3 regions of the Mesorhizobium sp. C268A genome follow, and region 1 is predicted to be linked to each of the others. Evidence: riboswitches for the same ligand, from Rfam matches in the RefSeq annotation. Region 1 holds a riboswitch; each other region holds the start of a gene.

Evidence for each region. A riboswitch is a leader RNA that binds a small molecule or an ion and turns the genes downstream of it on or off. The one in region 1 is predicted to bind cobalamin.
Region 2: linked by a shared signal. The riboswitch ahead of metE (5-methyltetrahydropteroyltriglutamate--homocysteine S-methyltransferase) and the one ahead of NKL06_RS29680 (CbtB domain-containing protein) in region 1 are both predicted to bind cobalamin.
Region 3: linked by a shared signal. The riboswitch ahead of NKL06_RS14360 (aromatic ring-hydroxylating oxygenase subunit alpha) and the one ahead of NKL06_RS29680 (CbtB domain-containing protein) in region 1 are both predicted to bind cobalamin.

What each region holds. Positions count from the first base shown of each region.
Region 1 is NZ_JAMYVX010000003.1:580,822-586,457, forward strand. Features, by position in the region: gene cobO (cob(I)yrinic acid a,c-diamide adenosyltransferase) at 1-330, opposite strand, end outside; gene cobU (bifunctional adenosylcobinamide kinase/adenosylcobinamide-phosphate guanylyltransferase) at 330-842, opposite strand; gene NKL06_RS29675 (CbtA family protein) at 835-1,638, opposite strand; gene NKL06_RS29680 (CbtB domain-containing protein) at 1,654-1,833, opposite strand; cobalamin riboswitch at 1,870-2,065, opposite strand; gene NKL06_RS29685 (gamma-glutamylcyclotransferase) at 2,133-2,825, opposite strand; gene NKL06_RS29690 (aromatic ring-hydroxylating oxygenase subunit alpha) at 2,962-4,137, shown strand; gene NKL06_RS29695 (MFS transporter) at 4,145-5,344, opposite strand; gene NKL06_RS29700 (heparan-alpha-glucosaminide N-acetyltransferase) at 5,577-5,636, shown strand, end outside.
Region 2 is NZ_JAMYVX010000001.1:2,259,004-2,264,639, reverse strand. Features, by position in the region: gene NKL06_RS10910 (cytochrome-c peroxidase) at 55-1,110, shown strand; gene metE (5-methyltetrahydropteroyltriglutamate--homocysteine S-methyltransferase) at 1,455-3,803, opposite strand; cobalamin riboswitch at 3,898-4,099, opposite strand; gene NKL06_RS10900 (adenosine kinase) at 4,832-5,636, opposite strand, start outside.
Region 3 is NZ_JAMYVX010000001.1:2,984,386-2,990,021, reverse strand. Features, by position in the region: gene bglA (beta-galactosidase BglA) at 1-228, shown strand, start outside; gene NKL06_RS14380 (ABC transporter ATP-binding protein) at 295-1,407, shown strand; gene NKL06_RS14375 (DUF680 domain-containing protein) at 1,480-1,713, opposite strand; gene NKL06_RS14370 (DUF680 domain-containing protein) at 1,785-1,988, opposite strand; gene NKL06_RS14365 (DUF680 domain-containing protein) at 2,055-2,261, opposite strand; cobalamin riboswitch at 2,761-2,962, shown strand; gene NKL06_RS14360 (aromatic ring-hydroxylating oxygenase subunit alpha) at 3,080-4,327, shown strand; gene NKL06_RS14355 (FAD-binding oxidoreductase) at 4,365-5,465, shown strand; gene NKL06_RS14350 (PqqD family protein) at 5,627-5,636, shown strand, end outside.

The DNA.
Region 1 (5,636 bases):
AATGTCGCGCTTCAGATCCTGCGTCTCCCAAGTGAAACCCTCGCCCATCGTGTGCCAGACGACGCGGCCGCCAAACGCCGCGAAGGCGTCCTTTTCGCCGGTGTGCCATTTGCCCTTGATGAACTGGACGACGCCGACGCGCTTGCCATAGCCGAGCATGCGCAGCGCCAGCCCGAAGGCGGCCGTGGTCTTGCCCTTGCCGGGTCCGGTGTTGACGATCAGCAGCCCCTTCTCGACCGTCTTTTCCGCGACCTCGGCGTCCTGCACCGCCTTGCGTTTGGCCATCTTGGCGCGGTGGCGTTCTTCGTCTTTTGCGTCGATATCGGTCATCATTTCACCTTGAGCGGCAGCCCCGCCACCATCAGTAGCACCGTATCGGCAACCGCCGCGACCTGCTGGTTGAGACGGCCGGCGGCATCACGAAACCGGCGTGCGAGCGCATTGTCGGGCACGATGCCTTGCCCGACTTCGTTCGAGACGACGAGCCAGGGCCCGCGCGGCCGCGACAGCATGTCGGCTAGCCGCCGGCATTCCGCCTCGAGATCATGGTCGGAAAGCATATGATTGGTCAGCCACAGCGTCAGGCAATCGACGAGCACCGGCTGGTTGTCGGGCAAGGCTTCGAGCGCTCCGACAAGATCGAGCGGCGCGTCGATGGTCGCCCAGCCTTCGCCGCGCCGCGAGCGATGCAGCGCGATGCGCTCGCGCATCTCATCGTCATAGGCTTCGGCGGTGGCGATATAGGCCCATGGCGGCGGCAACGCCGTCGCCAAAGTTTCGGCATGCGCGCTCTTGCCGGAGCGCGCACCGCCGATGATGAAGGTCAAACTGCGATCAGGCAAAGCTGTCGCGCAGGCTGGTCGCGGTGCCGGTGAAGCGCGTGCGCACTATGCCGACAACTGCGCCGAGCACCACCCAGAACACCAGATTGGTCAGCGTCACCGCCACCACGAACTGATGATGCAGGCTCTCCGGGATCGGCGTTACGAAACTGTCAGGCTGCGGCGCGCCGACAATATGCGGGGCGACGATCAGGACGACGGCGAGCACGGTCAGGGGCGCCGACGTGCGGAAGGTGATAAGGGCAAGACCGATCGCCGTTGTCATCACCGTTGCCCACCACCAGATCTGGCGCTGCATGAGATCGGCCGCCGGCATTGCCGGCAGTTCCGGCGGCAGGCCGAGTCCCGGCGCCAGCGTGAACACGGCAAAGCCGGCCAGACCCCAGAACACGCCCTGGCGCCAGCTGCCGATGCCGCCGGCGAACTCGGAAACCGCCACCAGGACCAGCGCGAAGCCGATGCCGGTGACAATGTTGGCGACGACACTGAAGGCGAAGCGCTCGAAGCCGTCGGCCGGCGCCCAGCCTTCGTCCTCCGCCGGCGCGGCTGCTCCAGCCGGGGCTGCGCTGCTCACGGCATTTTCCGCCGGCGCGGCGGTGCTCATGGCATTGGTGTCCGCAGCGTTGGCGGCGGGCGCCGCGGCATGCTCATGCTCATGGCCGCCACCAGCCTTTTCGTAGACCTCCGCCTTGAGGATCAGCGGCACGGTGGCGTAGGCCTGCATGCAGGCGAGAGCGACGCCGGCCACGAGCCCTGCGATCGCCGCGATGAACACGACGTTGCGAAACAGGTTCATGATGTCAGATCCTGGTCAGTGGCAGGGAAACGCCATCGAATGGCGATAGTCGTGCGCCGCATTGTGGACCGCATCGATGTGCGAGAAACCGACAACGCCGACGACGAAAATGCCCAGAAACGCGCTAAGCACGAGCTGCATGAAGCGCGACTGCGAGGAGACGGAAGCGCCGAGGGAGACGGAAGCGGTATTCATATCTTGTCCTTTCGCCCTCCACCCGAGGGCATCGAAGTCAGTTCCCTGTCGCCGGCAGGTCTCCTGGCTCGCGGATCAGCGCCCTTCCCCACCTTCCCGAAGAAAAAATCCCCAGTGGCTTGGAGAGGACTACCGCACACAGTTGCGGGGGCAGCCACGGCATTGGGCAACAAGTCAGCCCTCACCGCATTCCCTCTTGGTCCCTAACGGAACCGACGACATGCATGACTATAGGCTGAAACGGCCGCATCCGGCAAACCAAATTCCGCCGGCCAACAGCGCGAATGCGCCATGCGGCGTTACGGGTTCAACGCGGTGATCCGCTCGGCAACCAGCCGCTGCAGCCGCCACAGATGGCGATCGTGAATGCCGCGCTCTTCAAGGTTTTTCACCGTGTTGTAGAGATAGTCGGCGCCCGACCCCCAGTGCCCGCAGGACGTTGCCAGCCTTTCGACGACCTTGCCCTCGTCGAGCGGTCCTGAATAGGTCAGGCCGTTGCGGTTGATGACGAAGGCCAATGCCCTGAGCGGTCCGGCCTCGCTTGCAAGCTTGAGCATGCGCGGCCGGTAGCTTGTCGGCTTCAGCGTGACTTCGCGCCGGAAAAGCCGGCCCAACTGCTCGCGCCGGTTATTGTCGGTCAGCCGAAAGGCGACGCCCTTGCATTGTCCGCCACGGTCCAGCGCCATCATCAGGCCGGGGCTGTCCTTGGTGCCGCGCCAGCGCGTCATGTTCATGCAAAAGGACCGATGCCAGCCGCGCGCCAAGGCAACGCGGTCCTCGACATAATCTATTTCCGGTTTCCAGATCAGCGATCCATAGCCGAACAGCCATAGCGGTTCGCTATCCCGGAGTTCGACCTGCAATTCATCCAGCAGCGCGTCATAGTCGGCTTCATCGAGATGCATCGCGTCCGGATCCGGCCCGGGGTCCCTGATCTCGCGCCAGCAGCGCGCGACCAGCTCCGGCGTAAGCGACATCTGTCGTGCGGCCACTTTCCGAATCCCCCCAATTTCCGAATGTCCCGTGTCTACGACATGATTATGCGCCGCGCCTGCAACCGGCAATGCGGCACTCTGATTGACAAACGATTTGCCGGGGTGTCGGCTGACGCTTCATAGGAAGCCAGCCATGCATCCCAGCCCGAGCGAGCGCGACCCCTATAACGGCCTGAGCCGGGCCGAACCGATGCTACCGTCGTTGGCCTATTGGGATAGCGAGGCTTACCAGCGCGATCTCGACGCCATCTGGCACAAAAGCTGGCTGCTCGTCTGCCGCGAGGCCGACCTCGCCCAGCCGCTGGCGTTCAGGACATTCCGCGTCGGCACGCAGGAAATCGTCGTGCTGCGCGACGACACCGGCGAGTTGCGCGCCTTCCACAACACCTGCCGGCATCGCGGCTCGCAGCTTTGCCAGGAAAGCGAGGGCCGGCTGAAAGCGCGGCTCATCACTTGCCCCTACCACGCCTGGTCCTACTCGCTGCGCGGCGATCTCGTGCGCGTTCCCTCGAAATCGCTGCCAGATGGTTTCGACAAGGCCGATCATCCGCTCTACCGGGTGGCGCTGTCGGTGTGGCGCGGTTTTGTCTTTGTGAACCTTCAGCAGGCTGCGGCCGGCTCCGCCGGGACCTCCTTCGATCCCGCATCCGGCGACCTCGCCAACTGGCCGCTGGAAACGCTGGTATCAGGCCATGTCCTGCGCAAGGTGATGAACTGCAACTGGAAGATCTTCTGGGAGAACTTCAACGAGTGCCTGCATTGCCCGGGCGTCCACAAGGACCTGTCTCGGCTGGTGCCGATATACGGCCGCGGCCTGATGAGCCGGCACGACGACCCCGACTGGGTCCGCCATGCCGACAATGACGCGCCGGAGTTTTCGGGTGGCCTGCGCGCCGGCGCCGAGACCTGGTCGCGCGACGGACATGCCCATGGCCCGGTCTTCCCGGGCCTGACGCCAGCCGAGCGTGCGGCCGGACAGACCTATGCCACCAGCCTGCCGTCGATGTTCATCGTCGGCCATGTCGATTACGTCAGGACGGTGCGACTGATGCCGCTCGGTCCCGAACAGACCGAACTCACCGCCGAATGGCTGTTCGCGCCCGAGGCGCTGGCTGAGACGGACATCGACAATGTCGTCGCCTTCGGCACCCAGGTGCTGGAGGAGGATGCCGCGATCTGCGAGATCAACCAGAAAGGCCTGCGCTCCATGCGTCACGCGGCCGGCGTGCTGATGCCGGAGGAGTACGATCTGCACCGCTTCCACAACTGGGTGCGCGAGCGGCATGCAGCGCTTGAGGCAACCGCCTGATCGGCGACTAAAGCGACTTCGGCAGGTAGCGCCAGGTGATAAAGCCGCAAACAGCGGCCAGAATGCCCAGCGTCACGAACACCGAGCCGAGGCCGAAAAACGCCAGCACCACCGAATAGACAAGCGGCGGCGTCAGCTCGGAAAAGTCGAGATAGGTGCGGTAGACCGCGGCCATCTGCGCCCGCTCATAGGACCGCACCGAGCGCATGAAGGCGGTCGAGCCCAGTGCATCGAGCGCGATGGTGAAGAAGGCGCCGCAGAGCAGGAAAAAGCCCGTAAGCAGCGGCGCGGTAGTGCCGACCGCGCCCGCCGCAAGCAGCGTCGCCGACATCGCGAAATAGGCGAAGGTCATGGTGCGCCGGCCGCCGAAGCGTTTTCCCGCTTTGCCCCAGAAGATCGCCATGAACAACAGCGCATTGCCGGCCGAAACCAGCAGGCCGCCGGCAAGCTTGCCCTCGCCGGTAATCACCATGAACAGCGGCCCGTAGACGAAGAACGTCGTCCAGAAGCAGGAGCGGCCGAAGGCGATCAGCCAGGCCAGCCTGAGCCTGGGTTGTGCTACGAAGCGGCCGATATTGGCCAGCGGATTGGCCGGCCGTGTCTTGCCCGGCCGGATCGACCGGTTGTCGCCCAGCCTGTAGGTCCAGAACAGCGCCAGCAAGGCCAACGCAAACACCGCGACCGCGCCATGCGCGGCATAGATGCCGTAGCGTGTGTAGAGGAAGATGCCGAGTGTCGGCCCGCCGGTCCAGGCCAGCATCGACCACGCCATGCGCAGCGATTCGGCATGCATGAAATCGGTCTTGCGGATGTGATCCATGATGTAGAGGTTGAGCGTGATCGACAGCGCGCTCGCCCCCATGACGCGGCACAGCATGCCTGTCAGTTGCCCGGCAAGCGTGTGGGTGACGAAGAACAGCGAGCCTATCGCCAGCAGGCAGGCGCCGGCGGTATAGACCCAGCGCCGGGCAAACCTGCGGATCAACATCGGCATGAACAAGGTCACCGACAGGCCGAGCAGCGCCACGATGGTGTAGAGGATCGAGACGATCTGCTCGTTGTGCAGAATCTCATAAGCCTGGATCGGGATGACGCTCGATACCGTGGCGCGGGCGAAGGATTCGACCGCATAGAGCGAGGCGAAGGTGCGCGCATCCGCCGGACGCAGGGCCGGAAGCCAGATCGGATGGCGCACATGGGTTGACATTTGATCCCCAAATCAGACTCGCAGCCCAAATCTGCGCTGGCGCTTCCTCCGCCGGTAACAGGAAACCGACCCCTTCCCGGCAAAAAGCAAATTCGGCCAAAGGCTTTCCGGCTCTGGCCTAAAGCGCCGCCCGATGCAGCCGCACGGCATGACCCGGAGCGTAGAGGGCGGCCTTCTTTTGTCCGGTGCAACCGTGATAGTCGTCTTTGGGGCTGAATCAGATCGCGAGACCATGAGCATCCATACCGCACCCCCTGGAGATCAACTGAAGCGAGATCAACCGAAGCGCATC
Region 2 (5,636 bases), on a different contig from region 1:
TTCATGAGCCGCAGATCGCATAATGGCTGCGTGGACGACGCAGGAAGACCAATTATGAAAATCCTATTCAGTACGATGGCTGTGACCTTGCTGGCACCCACCGCCTTTGCTGCGGATTCGATCCCCACCGACCTCAGAGATACGGCATTGGCCACCTTCACGGCTTTGCCATCCACCACGCCGACAGTCGCCAACAACCCGATCACCCCGGAAAAGATCGCTCTCGGCAAGGCACTGTTCTTCGATCCACGCGTCTCGGCGTCAGGCGTCTTGTCGTGCAATTCATGCCACAACCTGGCCACCGGCGGCGACGACAATCACGAAACCTCGATTGGCCATGGTTGGCAGAAGGGACAGCGCAACGCGCCGACTGTACTGAACGCTGTCTTCAACATCGCCCAGTTCTGGGATGGTCGTGCCGAAGACCTGAAGGCTCAGGCGAAGGGACCGGTCCAAGCCGGGATCGAAATGGCCAATACACCGGGCCAACTCATCGCCACTCTCAAGTCCATGCCGCAATATGTCGAGTGGTTCGATGCAGCTTTTCCGGCTGAAGCCGATCGGGTCACCTTCGACAACTTCGCCAAGGCGATCGAAGCCTTCGAGGCGACACTGGTCACACCTGCCCCGTTCGACAGCTTCCTGAATGGTGATGAGGTTGCCATGACTTCCGAACAGAAACAGGGCCTGGTGCTTTTCATGGACAAAGGCTGCTCGTCCTGCCATGCCGGCATCAACGTTGGTGGGCAAGCCTATTACCCATTCGGCCTCGTGGAACGGCCCAGCGCCGAAGTCCTGCCGGACAAAGACAAGGGCCGATTTGAGGTCACCAATGCAGCCGACGATTCCTATGTCTTCCGCGTGGCGCCGCTGCGCAACGTTGCACTCACCGCGCCATACTTTCATTCGGGCAAGGTTTGGGATCTGAAACAGGCCGTCGCCATTATGGGGACCACCCAGCTCGGCGTAGTACTGGCGGACGAAGAAGTTGACCTGCTTGTTGCCTTCCTCAACTCGCTGACCGGAGAGGCACCTGACGTCGCCTATCCCATCTTACCCTCAGAAACGGCGACAACGCCCCGGCCTGTAACGCAGATCTCAGGAAAATAAGGGCCAATCGGCTGCGGACTCGCAATCGAAAATGATTGGCGATTTTTACTTGGCGACACGAATTGCGACGTCCATCTTGTCGCTGCCTGAGCGAACGCGCCAAGCAGTCTACTTTGAGAAACGACGCGTGTCCGATTTGTTCGAGGCGCGGGGCCTGTATGTCCCCAAGGAACCAATATTATAGCGTAGTGCCACATTTATATTTCTGCGGGATTAAGACACGTGCCGTAGGGAAATTGCACATTTGCGCCGAGTGGCTCATTTCCAAGAGTGTGCCGGTTTGGCATGTTCACGGCCGACAGGAGCCAGCCGGTAGCTCACCACACGGTGAGGAAGGAGAAGCCTCAGGCCACTTTCTCCCGGAGCGCGCGCGCTGCAGCGACCATGTTCATGAGGGCAGGGCGGACCTCCTCCCATTTGCGTGTTTTGAGGCCACAGTCCGGGTTTACCCACAGTTGGCCGTCGGACAGTCGCTCGCGGGCAAGCATGATTAGGTCCGAAATCTCGCCGACTTCCGGGACGCGTGGTGAGTGAATATCATAGACGCCAGGACCGATTTCGTTCGGATATTTGGAGCTCGTGAAGGCGTCCAACAGTTCCATCTTCGAGCGCGACGTCTCAATCGAAATGACATCCGCATCCATTCCAGCGATCGCGTGAATGATCTCGTTGAACTCCGAATAGCACATGTGGGTATGAATTTGAGTCGCGTCCTTTACACCCGTTGAAGCGATCCGGAAACATTCGACAGCCCAGTCGAGATAGACTTTCCAGTCAGATTGGCGCAGTGGCAATCCTTCGCGAAACGCGGCCTCATCGATCTGGACCATCCTTGCGCCGGATCTTTCGAGATCCGTCACTTCGTCGCGGATGGCGAGCGCGATCTGGCGGCAGGCTTCGGAGCGGGGTACGTCGTCGCGAACAAAAGACCAGTTGAGAATGGTGACTGGGCCTGTGAGCATTCCCTTCACGGGCTTTTCCGTAAGCGACTGGGCGAATTGCCACCAGCGCACTGTCATCGGATTGCGCCTCGATACGTCGCCGAAAATGATGGGGGGACGCACGTAGCGCGACCCATAGCTTTGTACCCAGGCATGCTGGGTGAGCGCGAAGCCGGACAACTGCTCGCCGAAATGCTGTACCATGTCGTTTCGCTCGAACTCACCATGCACCAGCACGTCCAGCCCGATCTCTTCCTGCCAGCGAATTGCAGCCTCGATCTCCTTCTTCAGGAACGTCTCATAGTCGACATAGCTCAGCTGGCCCTTCGCATGAGCGGCCCGCGCCTTGCGTACCTGCGGCGTCTGCGGGAAGGACCCGATGGTCGTCGTCGGGAACGGCGGCAGCCCGAGTGAGCCGGCCTGGACTCTGGAGCGCTCGCCAAAAGCGCTCTCTCGTCGCTTCGCGCTGTCCTCAATGCTAGCGATCCGCCCCTGAACAAGCGGGTCATGGATCCTCGTGGATGTCACGCGCGTGGCGGCAGCCTCGGCAGACGCTTTCAACGCGCCTGCCACCGCATCCCTGCCTTGGGACAGGGCCCCGGCTAGCAAGACCAGCTCGTCGGTCTTCTGGGCCGCGAAGGCGAGCCACGACCTGATGTCCGCGTCGAGTTCCGTCTCCATGCGCAGATCAATCGGCACATGCAGCATCGAGCAAGAAGGCGCGATCTCGACGCGGTCCAAGGGCCAGCCGGCGACGATCGGTTTGATGCGGTCGAGAATGGCGGGCAGGTTCGCACGCCAGACGTTGCGGCCATCGATCAAGCCAAGCGAGAGCACCAGATCCTTCGGAGCGAGCCGAGCCACCGTTTCCAGCTGCTCGGGAGCGCGCACGAGATCAATATGCAGGCCGGCCAGGGGCAGAGAAATCGCGGTTTCGAGATTGTCTCCCAGCGACCCGAAATACGTAGCCAGCATGATCTTCAGCTCGGGCGCGGCTTTCGACAGCTGGCCATAGGCGAATTCGAACGCAGCTCGTTCGTTCGGGTTCAGATCGAGGACAAGCGCTGGCTCATCGATCTGCACCCAGTCGGCTCCCGACAGCTTCAGCCTCTCCAGAAGCTGCTCGTAAACCGGCAGCAGCCGCGGTAGGAGCGCGATGGGACCGAACCCCTCGGCAGGCGATTTCGCCAGCTTGAGGAAGGTGATGGGTCCAAGGATGACTGGGCGTGTGTGAATGCCGAGAGCTTTAGCCTCGAGGAAGTAATCGACCGGCTTCGATGACGAGAGGGCGAACGTCTGATCATCATCGAGTTCCGGCACAATGTAGTGGTAGTTGGTGTCAAACCACTTGGTCATTTCCATCGCGGTTACACCAGGTCCATGAGCCTCCTCCTGGTAACCAGCGTGTCCACAATCCTCCGTCTGACCCTGGTTGCCGCGCGCCATTGCGAAGTAGATGTCAAGTGGGACCTCGCCGCTATTCCAGCCGTAACGGGATGGAACGGCCCCGACCATGGCTGCGGTGTCGAGCACATGGTCGTAAAGCGAGAAGTCGTTCGACGGGATTTTCGACACGCCGCGATCGCGCTGCTCTTCCCAGCTAGCGGCACGGAGCGCCTTCGACGTCGTGAGAAGGTCGCCAGCGGACGATGTTCCGGACCAGTAGCTTTCAAGCGCGAATTTCAGTTCTCGCCGACGACCGAAGCGCGGCACGCCGAGCGTTGCTACAGGAATTTGCTGAGAGACAGTCATGTCATACCCCGATGATTGGGGCGTCGGTGACAAGGAAGGCGCTAGCAGGCCGGCATCAACGCCGGGTTGCAGCGGCCACCGAGACACCCCGCCCGTGGACGTAATTCGCGTGGCAGGTCTCCTGGCTCGCGGGGTCATAGCCTCTACCCGTCTTCCTGAGGGTATTCGCCTCAGTGACGTGATTGGGGTTGGCTCGCCGCTAACAGTTGCGGGGGCAGCGCCGGCATCGCACCGGCTTCCCTCTTAGCTCCGCTGCGGCAGCGCCGCACGCGAGAACCACGACACGCAGACAATCACAGCAGTTCGCTCTTTTGTCAATGACGCATAACGAAATGTTTATGTCGTTATGTGATCGCACTTTTACGCCTTTGTCTAGCATTGTGAAATATTCCGTCCGCCGATTGGCGGCGCTGCACGGCGCTACTTAGTCCCGATAAGCCGTTTTAGACCTCATTCAGGCAGCAAACTAAGTATCTCGTCGCCAGGTGCTCCGCATTGAGGAACGCGGAATTGCAGGCAAAGCTCGCGTGCTTCATATTCGCATCATACGGTCGGCAGAACCCCGGTTTTATCCAGTGCACGCTCCAGTGCGGTGTGCAATTCTACACAGTCCGATACGAAGGCATTCTGGCCTCGCTGATCCATCCCAAGCCGAGATAGTGGAAGTCATCCGCAGGCACCATAACCCGGCTGTTGTCTAAACGAAGTCCGCTGAGTCGATGCCCTTGGTGTAGCCGGCCGATCGACGCTGATAACTAGCTTTGCTGCACCAAGTTTCAGCTGGGAAACGTAGGCTTTCTGCGCCGCAAGCGAATCCGCAGCACACTGTGCGAATTGCTTCGGATCGATACCTATAGGAAATTTTTTTGGCATTGCGTCTGGCCGTGGCCTTGCACCTCTCGAGCGAGCTACGCAGCAGCACTCGGTCAGATCTTGGAAGCGAATGGCTGTCGATATAAGCGAGGTTTGACACAGTTTCGGCCACCGCGATGATCGCTCAGTAGGGCAGCTGTTAGTTGCTCGCCCACCTAAAGCAACCCAGCCTGTTCAGCCGCGCTGCGCAGGTTCTGCCGCGGCCGCGGCCCGAGCTGCTGGATCACCAGCCCGGCGGCCAGCGAGCCCAGATCGCCGCAATCCTTCAGGCTGCGCCCCGTGGTGTAGCCGTAGAGGAAACCGGCGGCATAGAAGTCGCCGGCGCCAGTGGTGTCGACCAGTTCGCGGATCGTCGTCGCCTGGATGGTGACGGTCTCGTCGCCGCGCACGATCACCGAACCTTTTTCGGAGCGGGTGACGGCGGCGATCTTGCAGTCCTTGCGGATAGCCGCCAGCGCCTCGTCGAAGGATTTTGTCTGGTAGAGCGACTTGATCTCGTGGCTGTTGGCAAAGACGATGTCGACCGTGCCCGAACGCATCAGGTCGAGGAACTCGTCGCGGTAACGGTCGACGCAGAACGAATCCGACAAGGTCATCGATACTTCGCGACCGGCCGCGTGCGCCAGTTTCGCCGTCTGCCGGATGGCTTCCTTGGCGCGGGGCGGGTCCCACAGATAACCCTCGAAATAGGTCACCTTGGCGCCGGACGCCTTGTCGGCTTCGACATCTTCCGGCCCGAGTTCGACGCAGGCGCCGAGATAGGTGTTCATCGAGCGCTCGCCATCGGGGGTGACGAAGATCATCGAGCGCGCCGTCGGTGGCTCGCCCTGGAGCGGCCTGGTGTCGAAGGCGACACCCTGCGCGTGGATGTCGTGCGCGTAGATTTCGCCCAGCGCATCGTTGGAGACCTTGCCGAAGAAGGCGGCGCGTCCGCCGAAGGAGGCAACACCTGCCGCCGTG
Region 3 (5,636 bases), on a different contig from region 1:
AAAGGCGACATCGAGTTCATCGAAAGCGAGGGCGACACCGTCGCCTTCACCCGCCGTGAGGGCAATGAGCAGATCGTCTGCGTCTTCAATCTGGCCAGCAAGCCGGCCGAGGTCGATCTCGGTGGTCAGGCGCTGCTGCCATTGGCCGGGCACGGTTTTTCGGGACAATCCGGCACAGGTTCCATCCGCCTCGGCGGCTACGGCGCCTGGTTCGGGCGCATCGACTGAGTTTTTGACGAAGCTGGATTTTTTGAGGAAATCCAGGTTCTCTAGGGAAATCACTGGGAGGAAATTATGGCCGATGTCACGCTGAGACAGGTGAAGAAATCATACGGCAATCTGCACATTCTCCACGGCATCGACCTCGACATAAAGTCGGGCGAGTTCATCGTCTTCGTCGGCCCGTCGGGTTGCGGCAAGTCGACCTTGCTGCGGTCCATCGCCGGGCTTGAGGAGATCACCTCCGGCGAGCTGAAGATCGCCGGCGAGGTGGTGAACGACGTGCCGCCTTCCAAGCGCGGCATTGCCATGGTGTTCCAGTCCTATGCGCTCTATCCGCACATGACCGTCTACGACAACATGGCCTTCTCGATGAAGATCGGCAAGGAAAGCAAGGCCGAGATCGACAAGCGGGTGCGGCAGGCCGCCGAAATCCTGCAGCTGACCAAATATCTCGACCGCCTGCCCAAGGCGATGTCGGGCGGCCAGCGCCAGCGTGTCGCCATCGGTCGCGCCATCGTGCGCAATCCGAAAGTGTTCCTGTTCGACGAGCCGCTGTCGAATCTCGACGCGGCGCTGCGCGTCGCGACCCGCATCGAGATCGCCAAGCTCAAGGAATCGATGCCTGCCACGACCATGATCTACGTCACCCACGATCAGGTCGAAGCGATGACGCTCGCCGACCGCATCGTCGTGCTGAAGGACGGCCATATCGAGCAGGTCGGCACGCCGATGGACCTCTACAAGAAGCCCGGCAATCTGTTCGTTGCCCAGTTCATCGGCTCGCCGGCCATGAACATCCTGCCGGCGACAATCGACAGGACGGGCAACCCGACAATCGTCAGCCATGTCGGCGGCCGCAAGGCAACGGTGCCGATCGCAACGCCGGCGTCAGCAAAGGGTGCGGCAGTCAGCTTCGGCGTGCGGCCGGAGGATCTGTCGGCCGCCACCGGCGCGGAATATCTTTTCGAGGGCGTGGTGGACTATGTCGAGCAACTCGGCGAGGTGCAGCTTGTCTATGTCGATATCGGCCGCGCCGACCTGCCGTTGGTGACCAAGCTGCCCGGCAATGTCGAGGTCAAGCGCGGGGCAAAGCTGCGACTGACCGCGGATGCCGGGGACCTGCACATCTTCGACGCCGATGGGCACTCCTTCTCGCTCAAGCCGGTGGAAGTGAAGGCGGCTTGAGATAGCTGCGTCGTACAGGCATGAAAAAAGAGCGGCGGGCCAGGCCCGCCACTCTTTTTTAAGCTTCGGCTGTTAGTTGTTGCCGAACCGATCCCTGTCGCTGCTCTGAGGAACGAACTTCTGTTGGTCGTCCGACGAGTTCAGCAGCTTGTAGACCGCCGAGTTGGTGCCGGTCGACGAAGTGCGGGTGGTGTCGACGGCAGCGGCCGGCTGGTTGGCGCCATTGGAGCCATAATTGTCGCTGCCGGCAAAGGCAGCGCTCGAAACAGCCAGAACGGCTGCGGTGGCGAGAACGATCTTCTTCATTTTAGTCTCCTGAATTTTTCTGATGCTGCCAGCTGCAGCGGATAAGCCCGCCACGTGCTGGAAACCGGCTTTTAGCGGCCGAAAAGGTTACGGTCGGCACCGTGGGCAGGCGCCTGCTCGGCTGGAGCCGACTTCTCAACCGAAGCCGTATGGCCACTATCGGTCGACGTAATCGCAGGCTGGTTGGCGCCGTTCGAACCGTAGTTGTCGCTGCCGGCGAAAGCGCTGCCGGAGATGGCCAAAACGGCGGCGGCAGCAAGGATGATCTTTTTCATTTCAAATACTCCTGAATTTTTTGGGATCCCGAGAGCGACGGGTTAGCCGCCCTTCTTTGGTCGGGATCAGCGATTGCCGTAGAGGTCGCGGTCGGCGCCCTGAACGACAGGCTGCTTGTCAGCGTGCGCCGGCTTCTGAATGGAAGCCGTATACGAGCTGTCGACCGAGACGGCTGGCTGGTTCGCACCATTGGAACCGTAATTGTCGCTACCGGCGAAGGCGCTGCCGGTGATCGCCAAAACGGCTGCGGCAGTGAGGATGATCTTTTTCATTTTTAGGACTCCAGTTTGTCTGTCCGTCTAGCGGCGTGTCTTGGGAGGAATTCGCGTCGTTCGGACAGCCCCGATGTGGGAAAGCCATAGGCTGGTTTCCAATCACGAAGTTGTTCCGTGTGGACCACGGTCCTGCACCTTGAAATTGTGCCAGGAAGTTCCTCTATGGTCATTTATCGCATTGTTTTCAGTTGCTTATGTCGAACCGAGTGGTTCGCTCCGGTGTCGGTTTCCGGGCCGTCGTTCACACCGTCCTGCACGCATTGTCAACAGAAACGAACCGTTCGGTTCGATTAGAGATTGCTAATAGTAACTTTTCGATACCGTTGAGCCCTTTTTGCCCCCGATCGGAACTGGATCCGCAGCGATTCGAAACGGCGATGATAGCGCCGCAAGACAGGATCTCAGCCCTTCGGTGGTCGGCGGGGCGTATGCCGCGCGTGTCGCGCCGCATGGATACGATGTCGCTTTCATGCCGACGTCGCGATCGCTGCCGTGATTAGATGATCGCATCTCAGGTGCCGCTTCGTGACGACGCAGCGGAGAATTGGGAAGCCGGTCAGAATCCGGCGCTGCCCCCGCAACGGTGGTGGAGTTGAAGTCGCAACGGGAGACCACTGGGCAAGAGCCTGGGAAGGTGTCGCGATGGTCCGCAAGGACAACTCCAGAGCCCGGAAACCAGCCCGAGATGCATAGACTCGACTGATCGCGGTGGGCGGTCAAGAGGTGGATAGTGCATGTCCGGCGCCGCGCCGGCCTGCGTCCGATCCTTCCTCCATCACCACCAAGTTCAGTCCTTAAACCACGAGGACAGAACTATGGATACGCGCAACGACATGCTGAGGCTCCTGAACGGCCGCAAGCAAGGCTTTTCGCTGGAACAGCCCTTCTACACCGACCCGGACTATTTCAAGCTCGACATGGAGCTTATCTGGTATCGCGACTGGCTGTTCATCGGCCATGATTGCGAACTGCCGAAGCCCGGCAGCTATATCACCGTGCAGATCGGCGATTATCCGGTGGTGCTGGTCCGCGACCAGAAGGGCAACATCAACGCCTTTCACAATTCCTGCCGCCATCGCGGCAGCCGTGTCTGCAACACTGAGAAGGGCATGGCGGCAAAGCTTGTCTGCCCCTATCACCAGTGGACCTACGAGCTTGACGGCCGGCTGCTGTTTGCCCGCCAGATGGCCGACGGTTTCGACAAGAGCCAGTTCGGCCTGAAGCCCGTCGCCTGCGAGAGCGTCGGCGGCTACATCTTCATCTGCCTGGCGAAAGAACCTGCCGACTTTGCGCCGATGCGCGCCATGATAGAGCCCTACCTCAAGCCGCACCGGCTGAATGAAGCCAAGGTCGCCTTCGAGAGCACCATCATCGAGAAGGGCAACTGGAAGCTGGTCTGGGAAAACAACCGCGAATGCTATCACTGCGCCGGCAATCATCCAGAGCTGTGCAAGACATTCCCCGAAGCGCCGACGGTGACCGGCGTGCAGGGCGCCGACAGCGATCCGGAGATGCTGGCGCACTGGGCGAAATGCGAGGCGGCGGGCCTGCCGAGCAAGTTCCGCATCGATCCGGCCGGGCAATACCGCGCCACCCGCGCGCCGCTGCTGCGCGATGCCGTCAGCTACACGATGTCGGGAAAGCGCGCGGTGACGAAGAACCTGTCCGACACTGTTGCCGCCGACCGCATCGGCACCTTGATGCACTACCACTATCCGACGACCTGGAACCACATACTGATCGACCATGCGGTCACCTTCCGGGTGCTGCCGATCAGCGCCACCGAAACCGCGGTGACGACCAAGTGGCTGGTGCACAAGGATGCGGTCGAGGGGGTCGACTACAACCTTGAGGAGCTCACCCATGTCTGGACCGAGACCAACGACCAGGACCGCCGCATCGTCGAGGAAAACGCCTTCGGCATCCTGTCTCCGGCCTATGAGCCCGGCCCCTATTCGGAGCTGCACGAGGGCGGCGTGATCCAGTTCGTCGAATGGTACGCGGCCTTCATCGGCCCGCGCCTTGCCGAAGGCGGCCGGCCGGCGCTACGCAGCGTCGCGTGAGCTGGAGCAGGCGAAGAGGGACCAGAGGATGAATGCGATGACGGATCTTGGGCTCTATCGCCATCTCGACCAGATGGCGCCGTGGAACGATAGGCTGCAGGTGCTGGAAGTGATCGGCGTCAGCGACGAGGCGCCCGACGTCAAGACCTTCACCTTCCGCTCCGACAACCAGACCTGGTTCCGCTACAAGCCGGGCCAGTTCCTGACGCTGGAACTGCCGACACCGGACGGGCCGCTGATGCGCACCTACACGCTGTCGTCGTCGCCATCGCGGCCGTTTTCGATCGCGGTGACGATCAAGGCGCAGGCCGGCAGCATCGGCACGCGCTGGATGTTCGACCATCTGGTGCCCGGTTCGCATGTCAAGGCCTACGGACCGGCCGGCGACTTCTCGTTGCACAGCCACCCGGCGGCCAAATACCTGTTCATTTCCGCCGGCTCCGGCGTGACGCCGATGATGTCGATGCTGCGCTGGCTGAACGACTGCGCGCCATGGACCGATGTCGGTTTCGTCAACTGCGCGCGGCGTGCCGAAGAGATCATCTTCCGCAAGGAACTCGAACTGCTCGGCGGCCATATGCCCGGCCTGTCGCTCGGCTTCATGATCGAGGAACGTTCCAGCCGCGAAGGCTGGTACGGCCATATGGGCCGCATCGACGCGATCCGGCTGCCCTTGCTGGCTCCGGACTTCCGCGAGCGCGAAATCTTCTGCTGCGGCCCCGATCCGTTCATGCGCGCCGTGCGCGGCATGCTGGATGCCGCCGGCTTCGACATGACGAAATACCATCAGGAGAGCTTTGCCGCGCCTGTGGTGGAGGAAATTCCGGCGCCGTTTGCCTCCCCGGTCGAGGACGGCATCGCTGCACCTGTCGAAGCCGTGACGCCGATCCGCTTCTCGCTTTCGGAGGTCGACGCCGGCTGCGTCGCCGGCCAGACCGTGCTGCAGACCGCGCGCAGCTCGGGCGTGCGGATTCCCGCCGCCTGCGAGTTCGGCCTGTGCGGCACCTGCAAGGTGAAGAAGGTCTCCGGCGAAGTCGAGATGAGCCACAATGGCGGCATCCTCGACCACGAGATCGATGACGGTTTCATCCTTGCCTGCTGCTCGAAACCATTGTCGGCGCTCGAAATCGAGGCTTGAGCCGGTCGACTTCGCCGCAACGGTCGCCGACGCAGGCGTTGTATTCGCGGGTCTTTGTCTTGCCAACCAACGGCCAAGTGATTTAGACGCACTTAGGAAGGGCTTGGCAGACCGTGAAGCCGGCGCATCCCTTCAGGGCGCATGGGACGGGGGACACAGCGATGCAACAGC